Regions from separate parts of the Sporanaerobacter sp. genome, predicted to be linked through region 4. Evidence: riboswitches for the same ligand, from Rfam matches in the RefSeq annotation. Region 4 holds a riboswitch; each other region holds the start of a gene.

Region 1 (2,206 bases), 750 kb from region 4:
GAGTAGCAATACAGTACCAACAACGAATTATGATGTATATAACGGTTTTTGCCAAAGTTAGTTAAAATCCAAACAAAAGTATGTCAAAATCATTAGTTCTAATATTAATTAAGAAGGATTATTTTAAATACCTAATATGTAAGAAATGTATCTTAATAAAAAGGCTGTAAAAAATATTTAGAACCTGATGGAAATAGGAATCAAACATCAAGAGGAGTAAAAAAAGAAGGAAACTTTATGACTTTAAAGATTTAGTTAAAAAATGCATATCGAAGGGATAAGTTCTAAAGAAATATATTTAAAAAGTAAATGCAAAGAATAGGGATTTTCCCCTATTCTTTGCATCTGTCTATGATATCTTGAAATGATACTGAATCTAAATCATTTTTAAAATTTTCTTGGATTTCCTCCAATGTTTTATGTATAGGGCATTTTTCTGGTCCTTTGTTGTTGCATTCTTCTGGATGTTCAAGACATCGATTTAAGTAAATAGGCCCTTCTATGGCCTCTATGACATCTTTAAAAGTTATTTCACTTGGTGCTTTTTTTAGAGCATAGCCGCCCTTAACTCCCATGAATGATTCTACTATATCTGCATCTCTCAATTTTTGAAGAAGCTTTAAAAGAAATCTCAATGGTATATTTTGTTTTTCAGCTATTATATTAGCACTCAACTTTGTTCCTGATTCTAGTTTCGATAGGTAAGCTACTACTCTCAATGCTAATCAGTTTCTTGCGTTATTTTCATAGTATGCTCCTTAAATATCACTATTTTTTCTCTCATTATATCCAAGAAGGGCTATTTTGTCAACATAATCTTGATTATTAACTTATACTTTAATAGTATAAAATAAGCATTTTGAAATATATACGTTGAAAGATTTTTTTTCTTATGATAACATTATGTATGAAAAAGTGAATATGAGAAAAGTATAGGTATTTTTTAAAAGGGAAATCGGTGAAAATCCGATGCAGCCCCCGCTACTGTAAGTGGGTACGAAATCAACATAGTCCACTGGATTTTTTCTGGGAAGGCGTTGAAAGTAGAATGATCCACAAGCCAGGAGACCTGCCTATAGCTTTTTTTAAGTAAGTCTTCGGTGGGAAGTCTGTACTTTTTGTTATGTTTAAAAAAAGTAAATTCCATAGTCTTCTGAAGACTATGGAATTTTTATTGGGGTGATGAGATGAAAAAGGCCATTTTAGTTGTAAGTTTTGGTACAACTTATGAAAAGACGAGAAAAAAATGTATAGAGGGTGTGGAAAATAGAATTAGAAGTAGGTTTTCTGATTTTGAGGTGAGAAGGGCTTTTACTTCTCAAATGGTGATAAATAAGTTGAAAAATAGAGATGGAATAGTAGTAGATAATGTGAGTGAAGCACTGAATAGGTTGAAGAAAGATGGATTTGAACAAATATATATACAATCTCTTCACATAATACCTGGGCATGAATTTGAAAAATTAATTGGACAAGTTCATGAATTTGAAGAAGTAAATAAAAGTATTCATATAAGTATTGGAAGACCATTGTTGTTTGATGAAGGAGATTATGAAAAGGTGATAAATGCATTAAAAATTGAGGATTTAAGGGAAGATGAAGCTGTGGTTTATATGGGTCATGGGACAGATCATATTAGTGATAAATACTATGATATGCTTCAACAAAGCTTTAGAAAAAAAGGTTTCCAAAGAATTTATATTGGTACTGTTGAAGGAAAGAAAACTATTGAAGATATAATCCCGGTTTTGAAGGAAGAAAAGATAGATAAGGTCACATTAAAACCTTTTATGTTGGTGGCAGGAGATCATGCTACCAATGATATGGCAGGGGACGGGGAAAACTCATGGAAAAGTATACTTTTAAAAGAAGGATTTCAAGTTGAAACATGCATGACGGGATTAGGAGAAAATGAGAGAATACAAGAATTATTTATTTCTAATTTGGAAAATATGATCTAGTTAGGAGAATTGTTTATGGATAGTTGCGAAAAAAAACATGGAATGAATAAAGGATTTATATTGATTTTACTCATGGTTTTGTGTATTGCAAGTTTTTTTATAAGCATTGGAAATGGTGCTGTCAAAATATCTCCTAAAGAAATAGTTGACGCAGTTTTTTTTGAAAAGGATACGATAAATTATCAAGTTATATGGAATGTGAGACTTCCTAGAACTATAGTTGCAGGGCTTGTGGGGATATGTCT
Region 2 (2,206 bases), 810 kb from region 4:
GGGATCTCCTATAAGCAAATCCAAAAAAACTGCCAATACAATATCCATCACATAATTCACCTATTTCTTCAAAACAGAGTAAATATACTCCATATTTATATTTTCTCTAACTACCTTTGCAAATTTAGATATCTCTTCTTCCTTTTCCCATTCCCTTTGTTCTTTGCTATTGCAATTCTTTTCATAATCTAAAAGACTATCTTCATCTTCCAGTTCCAAATGAACATAAGGAATAGTTCCAACTACAGGAATATGAGTTAGCTTTTCTATCATGTCTATGCCAGATTGTAAAAGAGATATATCTCCTCTAAACTTATTTATGACAAGTCCTTTTATTCTCTTTCTTTCTTCTTCTTCTAAAAGCATTACTGTTCCATAAAGAGATGCAAATACCCCGCCTCTATCTATATCAGCTATCAACAATACCGGAGAATTTGCCATTTCAGCCATGCCCATATTCACAATATCATTTTCCTTCAAATTTATCTCTGCTGGACTTCCTGCCCCTTCTATCACTACTATATCGTAAGTACTCTCAATTTCCTTAAATGTCTCTAATATCATAGGCTTTAAGCTACTTTTAAATTTAAAATATTCTACCGCATCCATAGTATATTTATTTTCGCCATCTATAAAAACTTGACTAGTTCTGTCTCCAGTAGGCTTCAAAAGAATAGGATTCATTCTTGAATCTGGCTTAAGTCTAGCAGCAACAGCTTGAAGTGCTTGTGCTGTACTTATTTCACGCCCATCTTCAAGGATGTACGACTTAGATGACATATTTTGAGATTTAAATGGAAATACAGTAAATCCATCTTCTACAAATATCCTACACAGTGCTGTGCAAAGCATACTCTTTCCTGCAGAAGAAGTAGTACCTTGTACCATAATACTTGTCACTTTCTCACCTCCAAAAAAAAGAGAACCTCCTCGAAGTTCTCTTGCCTACAAATCAACAAAAAACACTACCTTTCCCTCCGAAAGAATGCTTTTAGTTCAGGCAGGTTTCCTGACTCATGGCTAAATCCTCTTTCCTCCTTCCCAGCAAAGCCAGTGGATATGGAATTCGTCACCATTTACAGTAGCGGGGGCTGTAGTGGAATTTCACCACTTTCCCTTTTAACCCATAGGGCACCTAAACCACTATTCTATTTTCTATTTAATAATATCATTCTTATTTATTTTATGTCAAATAAATTCATTCCCAAGCTCTAAAATATGATATCGGCAACATTTAAAATTGTTTCCTCTTTGTTCAATGCAGAAAGAAAATCTACTTTTCTTACAACTTTAGCCAATATTCCTCCACTGTCTTCTTCTATTTCTCTTTCTTCATGTTGTTCCTTAACAATATCTAAAAATTCATCATAAGAATATATCTTAAATTTTTCTATATCATATTTTTCTGCCAATATTTCGAGAAATCTTATGACAATATCTTCATAATCATTTTCTTTATTTGTCCCTAAAATTTCACTTATCTTTGGAATTATAAACTCAAACAAAGCCCTTCTATAAGGTACATCTTCTATACCAAGAACTTGTCCTATCTCTAAAATTTTGTGTTCACCTAAATCTAATAGAGTATTTAAAAAGTAGTCTTCGTCCATCTTAGGCTCAATATAATATTTATAGCCCTTAAGTTTTCTCAAAGCCTTTATTCCGTCATAATATCCAAGTTGCAAATCTCTTCTAGCTATTTCACTATCAAAATCTAAGGTCTTTCCTAAATCCTCATTGGGTGAAATATATATAATATTTAAATCTTTATTGTCAAATTTTTTAGTTCTGCCTACACCATAAGTCCTTACAGCAATTAAATCTTTATATCCTTTATCCGAAAGCAAATTTATAGGAAGATTGTTGTAAACTCCGCCGTCTATATATTTTTTCCCGTCTATCTTTTCTTTTTTAAATACAGGAAAATATGCACTGGCAATTAAATAATCTACAAGCATTCCTTTAGGTATATCTTCAATACATATTTCCACAGGTTTTAAATCTGAAAGTGATACTGTGACTATACCAAAATCCTTCCCTGAATTTCTAATTTTTTCTTCATCTATTACTTCTTCCAGCAAATTTCTCAAGGGAGTTATATCTAATCCTCCATCACTTATGATTCCCTTAATAGCTCCTGCTAAATTTTTTATATCACTTCTACTCATCTTTCCCTTTTTTATTTTTTCTATTTCCTCATCATTAG
Region 3 (2,206 bases), 1.1 Mb from region 4:
TTATATATATGGTGATGTAAATACTAAGAACTACAATGTAAAAATAGATTCTGAACTTATAGAAAAAGTAGAACCTGTGGTTGAAACAGTTTTAGATAACAGTTTGAAACCAGGAGAAAAAGTTCTTCATCAAGCTGGTAGAATTGGATACAAGACCAAAACTTATAAATCAATAATAAAAAATGGCAAGGTAGTTAAAAAGGAATTACTACATTCTGACTATTACAAACCAAGAAAATATATTTATAAAATTGGACCAAAAGTAGAAGAACAAGTTGAGACATCTACAGAAGAGGTTGGAGAATAGATTTTAGTACATTAGAAAAGAAAGAGGGAAGAAAGTTGACAGAAGTAGGAGAACTATATGAGAAAAAAGTGAAATGTCCAGTCTGTGGTGAAGAGTTTAAGACTAGTAAAGTAAGGCTTTCTAAACTTAGATTAGTTAAAAGAGATTCAGATTTTTTGCCCTATTATGAAGGGGAAAATCCTGTACTTTATGGTGTTTTTGTGTGTCCACATTGTGGGTATGCTGCATTGGAAGAAAATTTTAATAAAATAAATTTTCAAGGAAGAGAGACAATTAAAAAAGAGGTTTCATCTAAATGGAAGGAAAGAAGCTTTTCGGGAAAGAGAACTATTGAAGATAGTATTGCTGCGTATAAACTGGCACTATTTTGTGGAGAACTCTTGGAGAATAAAAATTCTGAACTTGGGAATATATGTATTAGATTGGGATGGCTTAATAGATTAAAAGAAGATAAGGATGAAGAGGAGAGATTTTTAAGTTTAGCTAGAGAACTTTTTAGTAATGCTTATTACAATGAACCTTTAAACAATGAATCTATGAATTACTTAACTGTAGCTTATTTGATTGGAGAAATTTCTAGAAGAATTGGGGACAAAGATGAAGCAATAAAGTGGTTCAATACAGTACTCAAGGATCCTGAAATTAAGAACAATATTGCATTGGAAAAAATGGTTAGAGAGCAATGGCAAATAGTTAAGGAAGAATAAATGGTCTTGAATGTTTAAAAGATATTTGATATTATTTTTTGGGAGTTAAATTAAATATTAAATTGGGTGTTTCTAATGAAACTTAAAAGGGAAAGTGGTGAAAATCCACTGCAGCCCCCGCTACTGTGTGTGAGGACGAATCAACAGAAGCCACTGGATTTTCTGGGAAGGCGTTGATAGTAGGAAGATTCACAAGCCAGGAGACCTACCCAAATTTAGAGCCTCGGAGGGAGGGATGTATAGTATTGTATACTTTTTACCCTATTCTTTAGTTACTGAGGACTAGGGTTTTATTTTTGATTAGAAAAAATCACAAAATGGAGGGGAAACTTATGAAGAAAATTAACTCTAAGAAATTGTTAATACTATTTTTAGTTTTGGCAATGGCGTTAACTACTTTTACAGCTTGTGGCAAAACAAATTCAAATGAAAATTCAAAACAAAATGAAGAAGTGGTAACGGAAAAGGGAAATGAAGTTCAATATCCTATGGAAGTGGAAGATCAGTTTGGAAACAAAGTGACAATAGAAAATGAACCTAAAACAATAGTTTCGTTGGCTCCAAGTCATACAGAAATACTTTTTAGTCTTGGATTAGGAGATAAAGTTGTAGGTGTAACTGAATACTGCGATTATCCAGAAGAAGCTAAATCAAAAGAAAAGGTTGGAAGTTTTACTGGAGTAAATATTGAAAGAATAATTGAATTAAATCCTGATATTGTATTTCAATTTGGTCCTGGAGATGAAGAAGTAAATGCAAAAATAAGAGATGCAGGAATTGCTCTTTTATGCTATGAACCAGATTCTATTGATGAAGTCATAAACTTGATTGAGAGTATTGGTAAAATGACTAATACTCAAGATGAGGCTACAAAAGTTGTAAATGATATGAAAGCAAAAAGAGATGAAATTGTAAATAAAGTAAAAGATAAAGAAAAAGTTAAGGTTTTTTATGAAATATGGGATGATCCATTGATGGCAGCAGGCCCTGGTTCTTTCATGGATGAACTTATGACTTTAGCTGGAGGAGAAAACATAGCAGGTGATGCAGAAGGTGAATATCCACAGTTTGATATAGAACAATTAATAGAAAGAAATCCTGATGTTTATTTAGGAGCTAAAGATAGCGAAGAAAAAACTGTTGAATCAATAAAAGAAAGACCAGGATTTGAAAATATAAATGCTGTCAAAAA
Region 4 (2,206 bases):
CAAAGATAATATCAAGTACTACATTTAAAGCAGTAGAAATCAGTAAAAAAATAAGAGCTGAGATTGAATCCCCAAGTCCTCTTAAAACTCCAGATAATATATTAAAATAAGCAAATCCTGCAATTCCAATAAAAAAAATGGTTAAATAGTCTGTGCACCAATCTATAATAGATTTTGGTGTCTTAAGAAGTGAAAGTAATGGACGAGCAATAATTGGTCCAATAATCATAATTGCTATTGAGGCTATAGCTGTCAGTGATAAACAGACACCAATAGTGTGGGATAGTTTTTCTCGATCTTTAGCCCCAAAATATTGAGCTACCATTATACTAGCTCCTACAGAAATTCCTACAAATAGAACTAGCAAGAGATTTAATATAGGAGAAGCACTACCAACTGCAGCAAGGGCATTGTCACCAACATATTTGCCTACAATAATGGAATCAGCAGTATTATATAATTGTTGGGCAACATTTCCTATTAGCATAGGTATCGCAAACTCTATAATTCGCTTCCAGGGAGGACCTTCTGTAAGATCCTTCGGGGCGAATAATTCTTTTAAATTTACCATATTTGTCCCTCCAAAAATTAAGATATATCTAAAATTATATCACATTTTAAAACATAGTAATAAACAATATTTAATTTATATTGCTACAATCAATAATATAGTTTAGGAGTAGTAAAAGGCAATGAAACTTTCAGAAATTTAGTATTTGACAGTTGTAATTTTTCGTGATAGTATCTATTTAGAATTTAATATAGTGACCATTTGGTACAATCTTAATGATTGTTTAAAAGGGAAGTTCGGTTAAATTCCGACACGGTCCCGCCACTGTGATAGATAGAACCTTAAGTTTGCCACTGTACTTAAAAGTATGGGAAGGTTTAAGGTTTGTTATTCTTAAGTCAGGAGACCTGCCAATGGGAAAAGCTGTTTATTACTCACGAGGATGGGGAGAGGCTATTAAAAATAGGTTAAGCATATGATTTATTCATATGTATTAAATATGTCTGCTTAATCTAATTATTAATAATGCTCTTTCTATAACAATAGAAAGATTTTTTTATGTTTATAATCCCGTGGTAATAACTCAGCAAACTTTTGCTGAGTTTTTCATTTTATATAAAAGAAATGGGAGGGAAAAGTATGAATATTCATGAGTATCAAGCAAAAGAAATATTGAGAAGCTTCTGTATACCTGTACCTAATGGCAGAGTTATTTATGATCCAGAAGATGCTGAGAGAGCTGCTTGGAGAATAGGTACTGATATTGCAGTAGTGAAATCACAAATTCATGCTGGTGGTAGGGGAAAGGCTGGAGGTATAAAAATAGCAAATTCAATAGATGATGTCAAGAAGTATTCTAAAGAATTAATAGGTAAAATCTTAGTGACACCTCAAACTGGGCCTAAAGGAAAGGAAGTAAAGGCTGTTTTGATTGAAGAAGGTTGCGATATTTTTAAAGAATACTACTTAGCTTTTGTTTTAGATAGAGAAAAGTCAAAGATAACTCTTATAGCTTCTGAAGAAGGTGGAACTGATATTGAAGAAATATCAAAAGAAAAGCCTGATATGATATTTACAGAATCTATAGATCCATTGCTTGGAGTATTAGAATTCCAAACAAAAAGGATAGGTCTTAATATCAATATTCCACAGGAATTGATAAATCAATTTGTAGAAGTTGTAATGAATTTATATAAATGCTTTGTGGATAAAGACTGTACACTCCTAGAAATAAATCCTTTGGTACTAACAGCAGATAAACAATTGTTAGCTTTAGATGCAAAAATGAATTTTGATGAAAATGGTTTATATAGAAATAGGGATATAGATAATTATAGGGATTTAAGTGAAGAAAATGAAAAAGAGATAGAAGCATCAAAGTATGGACTTTCATATATATCACTAGACGGCAATATTGGATGTGTAGTTAATGGAGCAGGATTGGCAATGGCTACAATGGATACTATCAAATACTATGGAGGAGAACCAGCAAACTTTTTAGATGTTGGAGGAGGAGCAACAGAAGAAAATGTAACCAATGCATTTAAAATAATAATGTCTGATTCTAGAGTTAAGGGGATTTTTGTCAATATATTTGGTGGAATAATGAAATGTGATGTTATCGCTAAGGGAATTGTAAATGCAGCTAAAGAGTTGGCATTAAATATTCCTCTTGTGATTAGACTTGAAGGAACA

Evidence for each region. A riboswitch is a leader RNA that binds a small molecule or an ion and turns the genes downstream of it on or off. The one in region 4 is predicted to bind cobalamin.
Region 1: another riboswitch for cobalamin. It lies ahead of ACFWUA_RS06050 (sirohydrochlorin cobaltochelatase); the one in region 4 lies ahead of sucC (ADP-forming succinate--CoA ligase subunit beta).
Region 2: another riboswitch for cobalamin. It lies ahead of ACFWUA_RS06320 (cobyric acid synthase); the one in region 4 lies ahead of sucC (ADP-forming succinate--CoA ligase subunit beta).
Region 3: another riboswitch for cobalamin. It lies ahead of ACFWUA_RS08070 (ABC transporter substrate-binding protein); the one in region 4 lies ahead of sucC (ADP-forming succinate--CoA ligase subunit beta).

What each region holds. Positions count from the first base shown of each region.
Region 1 is NZ_CP181252.1:1,244,679-1,246,884, forward strand. Features, by position in the region: gene ACFWUA_RS06045 (RrF2 family transcriptional regulator) at 333-719, opposite strand; cobalamin riboswitch at 918-1,092, shown strand; gene ACFWUA_RS06050 (sirohydrochlorin cobaltochelatase) at 1,188-1,961, shown strand; gene ACFWUA_RS06055 (FecCD family ABC transporter permease) at 1,977-2,206, shown strand, end outside.
Region 2 is NZ_CP181252.1:1,307,554-1,309,759, reverse strand. Features, by position in the region: gene cbiB (adenosylcobinamide-phosphate synthase CbiB) at 1-48, opposite strand, end outside; gene ACFWUA_RS06320 (cobyric acid synthase) at 61-900, opposite strand; cobalamin riboswitch at 982-1,154, opposite strand; gene ACFWUA_RS06315 (patatin-like phospholipase family protein) at 1,212-2,206, opposite strand, start outside.
Region 3 is NZ_CP181252.1:1,640,928-1,643,133, forward strand. Features, by position in the region: gene ACFWUA_RS08060 (VanW family protein) at 1-307, shown strand, start outside; gene ACFWUA_RS08065 (DUF2225 domain-containing protein) at 343-1,014, shown strand; cobalamin riboswitch at 1,062-1,242, shown strand; gene ACFWUA_RS08070 (ABC transporter substrate-binding protein) at 1,347-2,206, shown strand, end outside.
Region 4 is NZ_CP181252.1:495,076-497,281, reverse strand. Features, by position in the region: gene ACFWUA_RS02400 (MATE family efflux transporter) at 1-571, opposite strand, end outside; cobalamin riboswitch at 757-941, shown strand; gene sucC (ADP-forming succinate--CoA ligase subunit beta) at 1,151-2,206, shown strand, end outside.